Regions from separate parts of the Delftia sp. S65 genome, predicted to be linked through region 1. Evidence: riboswitches for the same ligand, from Rfam matches in the RefSeq annotation. Region 1 holds a riboswitch; the other holds the start of a gene.
What was found. Region 1 has a riboswitch for glycine ahead of IAE24_RS23830 (D-amino acid dehydrogenase). Riboswitches for the same ligand answer to the same signal wherever they lie in the genome.
Positions count from the first base shown of each region.

Region 2: another riboswitch for glycine. It lies ahead of gcvT (glycine cleavage system aminomethyltransferase GcvT); the one in region 1 lies ahead of IAE24_RS23830 (D-amino acid dehydrogenase).

Region 1 is NZ_JACVUR010000039.1:4,212-8,408, forward strand. Features, by position in the region: partial or broken gene IAE24_RS23825 (beta strand repeat-containing protein) at 1-796, opposite strand, end outside; glycine riboswitch at 1,438-1,548, shown strand; gene IAE24_RS23830 (D-amino acid dehydrogenase) at 1,641-2,972, shown strand; gene IAE24_RS23835 (FIST signal transduction protein) at 3,020-4,197, opposite strand, start outside.
Region 2 is NZ_JACVUR010000045.1:20,756-24,952, reverse strand. Features, by position in the region: gene IAE24_RS25295 (LysR family transcriptional regulator) at 1-43, shown strand, start outside; gene IAE24_RS25290 (fatty acid--CoA ligase) at 59-1,663, opposite strand; glycine riboswitch at 1,833-1,944, shown strand; glycine riboswitch at 1,960-2,078, shown strand; gene gcvT (glycine cleavage system aminomethyltransferase GcvT) at 2,138-3,271, shown strand; gene gcvH (glycine cleavage system protein GcvH) at 3,407-3,781, shown strand; gene gcvP (aminomethyl-transferring glycine dehydrogenase) at 3,853-4,197, shown strand, end outside.

The DNA.
Region 1 (4,197 bases):
CGACGAATACCGCTTCGCCACAGGTCATGTTGGGCGAATTGGTGAGAGTGATATTCTTCCCACCAAGATAAAAGGTTTCCCAGGCGGAGTCCGCCCAGTTCTGGACTTGTATGACTCCCCCGAAATCGATGGTCAATGAGCCCGTGCCGGCTGGAACGGTGCCTTTGATCCAGTACCAGGCGCCACCGGCACCAGTGGTGGTGCCCGTATCGCCACCGCTGATCATCTGGGTTTGACCACAGGCATTGGTGGCTCCCGTCACGGCGCCGGACTGGGCTCCGCTGACGAATGTATTGGCACAGCGCACGTAAACCGTCTGATTGTCGACATACGGATGGAGGTTTCCGGCCGCATCCTTGGATGTCCCACTCTGTATGGTTCGTACCGACGTAGTCAGTGTCGGCGCAAAGACGATGGAAACATCGGCACTCGGATCCAGCGTTTGCAGCGTGTAGTTGGCTGCCTGAATGGCCGCTCGCAGCGTGCATGCGCCAGCAAAGGTGCCCCCCAACGTGCTGACACAGGTGGTTGGTGTCGTTGCATTGGCATTTGGAGCGTCGCTGTTGTCGGTGACCGTGAAGACGATGGTCGCCGCCAGTGCCGTGGATGAGATACCCGCGCATGAGAGCAGCAGCAAAGAGAACAGGTATTTCGCTGCACGCCACTTGCGAAAAAATGCCGAACCAGGCAGGCGATTGAGAACATGCATGATATTCCCCGTTTTCTCAAGGAGATATGACAGGAAAATGATTTTCCCAATGGCAATGGCCAACAGTTGTACCCAGCGCATTTGCATCGCCGTACCTCGAATAGTTCTATTTGAATCACGAGCTCACAACTCACCTTGCAGCCGGTGAGGTTGGAAGCAAAATGTTTCGCGCAGATCCTGCGCGTCAATCAGAAAAGGCGGATTTCCATCAACGTTTGCGAGCTGCTCCGCTGCCCATTGAGCCGGACACACCTTCAGTCGGGTTTGCGACGCAAATCATTCCTCCCTCCACATATTCACCGTGCTTGTATTTTTTCAGTGCCGGACCAGTTTCCATGGACCTGCACCTGTGCAACGGTAAGTCGCCTATCAGACATATACACAACTCATGGTTAACCCATGCAGGTCCAATCGACCAGAACATGCACTGACAAACCACCGCACACATCGATAGGCTAAATCATGTTTTTTTCTATTTCAATAGTTTTTTTACATGCAGTCGGAGACTCGTGCCAGCGCTACGAGGGAGGCGCTTGAGCGATCTAGGGAATACCCTGAATCGGCCACACCACATACAGGTAGTAACTGGTGGTATCCCGAGTACGACTGGAACCGGCTGCGCAAGCCACATAGAATCGCCCCTGCAGGAGAGCAGGCGGGCACCACGGTGCCGAGCCTCACCGAAGGCGCAAACTCCCATACACGCTCAGGTTCCGTACTGCAAACACAACATGCCGTCTGGAGAGCCGCCGCACGCAATATGCGGCGCACCGAAGGAGCAAGCCCCGTTCCCATGGACGGCGGTGAATCTCTCAGGTACCAAGGACAGGGGGAGCGGCAGCTGCGTCACGACGGACGCCGGCTGCTTGCTATTGAATCCATAGCTATCAGCTTCCGCGTGACCGGCACATGCCTTTGAAAGGGCATTGTCATGCGCGTCATCGTTCTCGGAGCCGGCCTGATCGGCACCGCCTCGGCCTACTATCTGCAATCTCTCGGTCATGAAGTGACCGTCATCGACCGCCAGGCTGCGCCCGGCGCCGAAACCAGCTTTGCCAACGGCGGGCAGATCTCGGTCAGCCATGCCGAACCCTGGGCCAACCCCGGCGCACCGCTGAAGTTGCTGGGCTGGCTGGGCCGGCAGGATGCCCCCCTGCTGTTCCGCCTGCGCGCCGACATGCGCCAGTGGCTCTGGGGCCTGTCCTTCCTGCGCAACTGCACGCCCGCGCGCACGCGCCACAACATCCAGCAGATCGTTCGCCTGGGCACCTACAGCCGCGAGGCCCTGCAGCAGCTGCGGTCGGACACCGGCATCCAGTACGAGCAGCGCATGCAGGGCATCCTGCACTTCTACACGAACGCCCGCGAGTTCGAGGGCGCGCTCAAGCCCACCGAGCAGATGCAGGCCCTGGGCTGCGACCGCCGCCTGATCGACGCCGACGAAGCCGTGCGCCTGGAGCCGGCCCTGGCCCATGTGCGCGGGCAGATAGCGGGCGCCACCTATACGGCCGAGGATGAATCGGGCGACGCCAACCTCTTCACGCGCGAGCTGGCACGCATTGCCACCACCACGGGCGTGCAGTTCCGCCACGGCCACCACGTCATGGCGCTGCGCACCACGGGTGCGGGCGCCAGCCGCCATATCGACCATGTGGAGGTGACCAATGCCGACGGCCGCTACGAACGCATCCAGGGCGACGCCTATGTGCTGGCCATGGGCTCGTTCAGCCCGCTGCTGGCCCAGCCGCTGGGGTTGCGCCTGCCCATCTACCCGGCCAAGGGCTACTCCGTGACCCTGCCGGTGCTGGACCCCGCCAAGGCCTACCAGGTCAGCCTCACGGACGATGAGTTCAAGCTGGTGTTCTCGCGCTACACCGGCGCGCAGGGCGACCGCCTGCGCATTGCCGGCACGGCCGAGTTCAACGGCTACGACCGCAACCTGGACCCCGTGCGCTGCGAGGCCATCGTGCGGCGCGTGCAGCAGCTGTTCCCCGGCGCCGGCGATACCGAACGCGCGCAATTTTGGAGCGGCCTGCGCCCCGCCACGCCCAGCAATGTGCCGCTGATCGGACGCTCGCCCATCGCCAACCTGTTCCTGAACACCGGCCACGGCACGCTGGGCTGGACCCATGCCTGCGGCTCCGGCATGGCGCTGGCCGACCTGGTCAGCGGCAGGCAGCCGGCCGTGGATTTCGATTTTCTGGGAGCTGCAGCCATGGACCCGGATCGCAGCGCAGGCACGGTGCGCCCGCGCGCGGTCTGAGGTTCAGACGGTGTGTACCGATACGGCGTGTACGGCGTGTACGACGCCTAGGCAGTGAACACCGTCAACACCCCGGCGAAGCGGTGCAGGCGGGCGTCCATGATCTCGGCTTCGGCGACGAAGCCGATCAATGGCACATCGCCCAGTGCGTGGCGCAGGGTGCGCAGCTCGGCATCGGGGCCGCCGAACAGGCCGCCGCCGCGGCCCCGGCAACTGATGTAGATGGCGCCACGGATGCGGGGCTGTGCCTCGCCTTCGGGCGCCGCCTCCTCGGGCTCCGCCGCATCGCGCAGCGCAGCGCCCAGTTGCAGCAGTTCCTGGCGCGCGACCTGGGCCTGGCGGCGGCAGAAGATCACCGAATGCCCGGCCTCCACGGCCGATGACAGGGCCACGCCCTGGCGCAGCGGGTCCAGCCCGACCAGGGTCAGCACCTGGGCCTCTTCGGTGAGCACGCCGTGGGCCATGCCCCGGCCCGGCGGCGCAATGGCCGCCAGCGTGCTGCGCACCGTGGTCAGCGCGGGCTGCCAGTCGCTGCCTTCCAGCTCCACGCCCAGCAGTTGCAGCAGGCGCTGCAAGGCCGGATCGCCATTGAGCCCGGTGACCAGGGCGCCGCGCGCCTCGGTGATCTCCAGGCCCTCGCCCAGCGGCACGCAGCCCTGGGCCATGCCCGTGATGCAGGGCACGCCCGCACCGAAGGCCACGCCCGAGAAGCCTCCGCTGAAAATGCCGCGCGCATCCGCATGCTGCGCATGCAGGTCCTCGGTGCGGCAGGCGATCTGCACGCCCTCCACGCCATCGTCCCCGTCATCGCCCACGCCGCCGAACAGCAGGCCGGACTCGGTGCGCTCGGACAGCTCGTACAGCAACTCGGCCAGCTCGGGCTGGCCGCCTCCGGCATGGACCAGGGCCGAATGGGCAGTGAACCCGGCCTCGCCGCCCGGCGCATGCAAGGGCGCCAGGCCCGAATACAGGCGGTAGTGCGCCGCCGGCACATCGAGCAGCATCACCGCGAGCGCGGAGCCGGACAGGTATTCATGGGACATGGCCAGCACGCCACCGGCCGAGCAGCCAGCCCAGTCCGCCACATGGGGCAAGGCCCTGGCCAGATGCTGCAGCAGCGGTCTTGCATGGGCGGCATGCGCGTGGGACAGGTACACCAGGCCCAGTCGGGGCCGCTGCGCGTGGCCCGGATCGGCCATCTGCGAGCGCAGTTGCAGCAGCACCG
Region 2 (4,197 bases), on a different contig from region 1:
GCTGCGCAACTCGATGGCGCAGTGCTGTACTGCGCAGAAGTAAACGCAGGCCGCAGCCTCAGGCTGCCACCACCACCCGCAGCAACTGCTTCTGTATCTTCCCGCTGGCCGTCTTGGGCAGGGCCTCGCGGAAGTGGTAGCGGCGCGGGCGCTTGTAGGCGGCCAGGCGGTCGCCGTGGACCAGGAAGGCGTCCAGCGCCTCGGCCGTGGGCGTGGCGCCAGGCTTGGCAACCACGTGGGCGGCGACGATCTGGCCCCAGCGCTCATCAGCCTCGCCGATGACGGCAACTTCGAGCACATCGGCGTGCTCGACCAGGGCGTCTTCCACTTCGCGGGGATAGACGTTCTCGGCACCCGAATTGATCATGTAGTCGATGCGGTCACGGATCCACAGATAGCCGTCGTCGTCGATGTGGCCCAGGTCGCCCGTGTGGTACCAGCCGTGCGCCAGCGCGCGGGTGTTGGCGTCGGGGCGGTTGAGGTAGCCGGCCATCATGCAGGGGCCGCGCACCAGGATCTCGCCCACCTCGCCGGGCAGGCAGGCCTCAGCCGGATCGGTGGGGGCGTTGTCTTCGCGCAGGCGCGCCACGATGAGGTCATGGCCCATGGAGGGCAGCCCGGCCGAGCCCGCGTGCGAGAGTTGTTCGCGCGGCAGGAGGATGGACATGCAGGGGCCCATCTCGGTGGTGCCGTAGACCTGGACCAGGTCGCTGCCGACCTTGCGTGTCCATTCGCGGATCAGGTGCGGCGCCATGGAGGCGCCGCCGTACTCCACCAGCCGCAGCGCGGGCGCCTGCTCAGGCGAGGCGATGGGGTCGGCCAGCAGCATGGTGACCATGGTGGGCGCCGCGAAGAAGAAGCTCACGCGCTCTTCGCGGATCAGGCGCCAGGCCTCGGTCACGTCAAAGCGGCGCAGCAACACCTGGGTGGCCCCGGCCTGCAGGCGCGGCAAAAAGCTGGTGTGCAGCTCGGCCGTGTGGTTGAGCGGCGCCATGGCCAGGCCCACGTCGTCGCGCGTGAACTGCATGGTCTGGTGCATGAGGGCGTTGTGCGCCAGCTTGCTGCGGTGCGTATGCAGCACGCCCTTGGGCCGGCCCGTGGTGCCGCTGGTGTACATGAGGATGCAGGGGTCGCTCTCGCGCACATGGGCCTGGGGCGGCGCGCTGCTGCGGCCCCTGGCCAGTGCGGACAGGCGCTGCGTGGCCCAGACCGGCAGCGGGTCGGCCGGGGCATCGTCGGCAAAGATCCAGTGCTCGATGCCCGTGCCAGTGCCGCCGCCTTCGGCCTTGAGCAGGGCCTGGGCGCGTGCGGCCACCTCTCCGCCCTCTTGCTCGAACACCAGGGCGCGCGCTGCGCCGTCCTTGAGGATGAAGGCCAGTTCCTGCGCCGCCAGCCGGTAGTTGATGGGGTTGAAGATGGCGCCCAGGCGCGCGGCCGCCAGCATGGTGAAGACAAAGGCCGGCGTGTTGTAGAGAAAGGCCGCGACCACGTCGCCATGGCCTATGCCCAGCTCGGCCAGGCCGTGGGCGTGGCGGTTGACTTCGGCATCGAGCTGGGCGTAGGTCCAGGCGCGGCGCTCGCCGCCCTCCCAAGCGACCAGGGCTTCCTTGTTCGGCAGGTAACGTGCCGGCCAGGCCAATGTGTCTCCCAGCGTCTGCTGCATGTGCGCTTCTTCCTTCTCGCTCACGAGATTTCATATATCGATGCATCTCAATGTAGGAGATTTTTTAGACAGTTATGCAATTTGCAAATGCATCCATGCAGGCAAGCGCATGGAGCTGCGGCCGGCCCGCGGAAATCCCGAAGCCGCACGGGCGCTGGCCGCAGCTAGAATGCGCCGGTCAGGAGAGAGTGCCCGCCCGGCCGCAATGGTCACAGGCAGCGGCACCGCCGAAGGCGCAGGGTTCGTCCCGAACGCTCAGGCAAAAGGACTGGCACCGCCTGCCGCCACGGCCGCAGGCGTTCCTAGCTGGAGAGAGATGCAGGGCACGGCGGCGTGCCCCATCCACCGAAGGAGCAAGCCCCACGCATGGAAGGTGCGGGTGAATCTCTCAGGTAAAGCGGACAGCAGGGCAGGACATCCCGGGATTCCGGGATGGCGTTGTGCCTTGCCCCTTGCCGAAAAGAGAGTCCCTCCTTGACCGCTGCCTCCACCACCGATCTGCTCAAGACCCCGCTGTTCGACCTGCACCAGGAACTGGGCGCGCGCATGGTGCCGTTTGCCGGCTACTCCATGCCCGTGCAATACCCGCAGGGGCTGATGGCCGAGCACCTGCACACCCGCGAGGCGGCAGGCCTGTTCGATGTCTCGCACATGGGCCAGATCAGCCTGCGCGGCCCGGATGCCGGCGCGGCGCTGGAATCGCTGCTGCCCATGGACGTGCTGGGCCTGGGCGAACACCGCCAGCGCTACGGCCTGCTGCTCAACGACGCGGGCGGCATTCTGGACGACCTGATGTTCGTGCGCCGCGAGGACGACCTGTTCCTGATCGTCAACGGCGCCTGCAAGCACGAAGACCTGGCGCACATAGAGGCCCGCATCGGCCAGCGCTGTGAAATCGAGCCCCAGTTCGACCGGGGCCTGCTGGCGCTGCAGGGCCCGCAGGCAGCAGCCGCCATGGAGCGCCTGCTGCCCGACACGGCCGGGCTGGTGTTCATGACGGGCGGCCACTTCGACTGGGAAGGCGCCGAGCTGTACATCACGCGCAGCGGCTATACCGGCGAGGACGGCTTCGAGATCTCCTTGCCCGCCAGCCACGCCGAGGCCTTTGCCCGTGCCCTGCTGGCCCAGCCCGAAGTCAGGCCCGTGGGCCTGGGCGCGCGCAATTCGCTGCGCCTGGAAGCCGGCCTGTGCCTGTACGGCAACGATCTGGACACGACCACCACCCCGGCCGAGGCCGCCCTGAACTGGGCCGTGCAGAAGGTCCGCCGCATTGGTGGCGAGCGCGAAGGCGGCTTTCCCGGCGCGGCCACCGTGCTGGCCCAGCTGCAGTTGCCCGAGCTGCTCACGCGCAAGCGCGTGGGCCTGGTGGCCCTGGAGCGCGTACCCGTGCGCGAAGGCACGGAACTGCTGGATGCCAGCGGCCGCAAGGTCGGCCAGGTCACCAGCGGCCTGCTGTCGCCCACGCTGAACCAGCCCGTGGCCCTGGCGTACGTGGAGCCGGGCAGCGCCGCCGTCGGCACCACGCTGCAGGCCATGGTGCGCGGCAAGGCCGTGCCCATGCAGGTGCAGGCCACGCCCTTCGTGGCGCCCCGCTATCACCGCGGTTGAGGACAGCCTGCGCGCTTGGCGTGGATCGAGTTCGGCGGATTCGTTTTTCCTGCCATCGCATGCCGCTACAGTGCGCACTGACCTTTCTCAAACCGCCTTTCACAGGTTTCTTTTCAGTTTCTATCGGAGCAAGCCATGAGCATCCAGTATTCCAAGGACCACGAATGGATCAACGCCGCCAACCCTGACGCGGCCATCGTCGGCATCACCCTCCACGCGCAGGATGCGCTGGGCGACGTGGTGTTCGTCGATCTGCCCGCCGTGGGCACCAGCTTCAACCAGGGCGATGTGGCCGGCGTGGTCGAGTCCGTCAAGGCCGCCGCCGATGTCTACATGCCCGTCAGCGGCGAGATCGTCGAAGTCAACGAAGCCCTGCGCGACGACCCCTCCCTGGCCAACAGCGACCCGCTGGGCGAAGGCTGGTTCTTCAAGGTCAAGCTCAGCGACGCAGGCCAGCTGGCCGCGCTGCTCGACGAAGCCGCCTACACGGCCTTCGCACAGAGCAACTGACGCCACTTTCCGGCCAGGACGGGCGCCAGGGCCCGCCCTGGCGCTTTTCAGCTTTTGAGACAGGTCCCTCCATGCTGATGTCCTCCACCCAGCCCCTTGCCGCCCTCGAGAACGCCACCGAATTCGTGGCCCGCCATATCGGCATTGCGCCCGAAGACGAGGCCCACATGCTCAGCGCCATCGGCGCGGCATCGCGCGATGCGCTGATCGACGCCATCGTCCCGCCCTCCATCCGGCGCCACCAGCCCATGGCGCTGCCGCCAGCGGCCACCGAGGCCCAGGCACTGGCCGAACTCAAGGCGCTGGCAGGCCGCAACCAGCTGCTCAAAAGCTTCATCGGCCAGGGCTACTACGGCACGCACACGCCCGGCGTCATCCTGCGCAACATTCTGGAGAACCCCGCCTGGTACACGGCC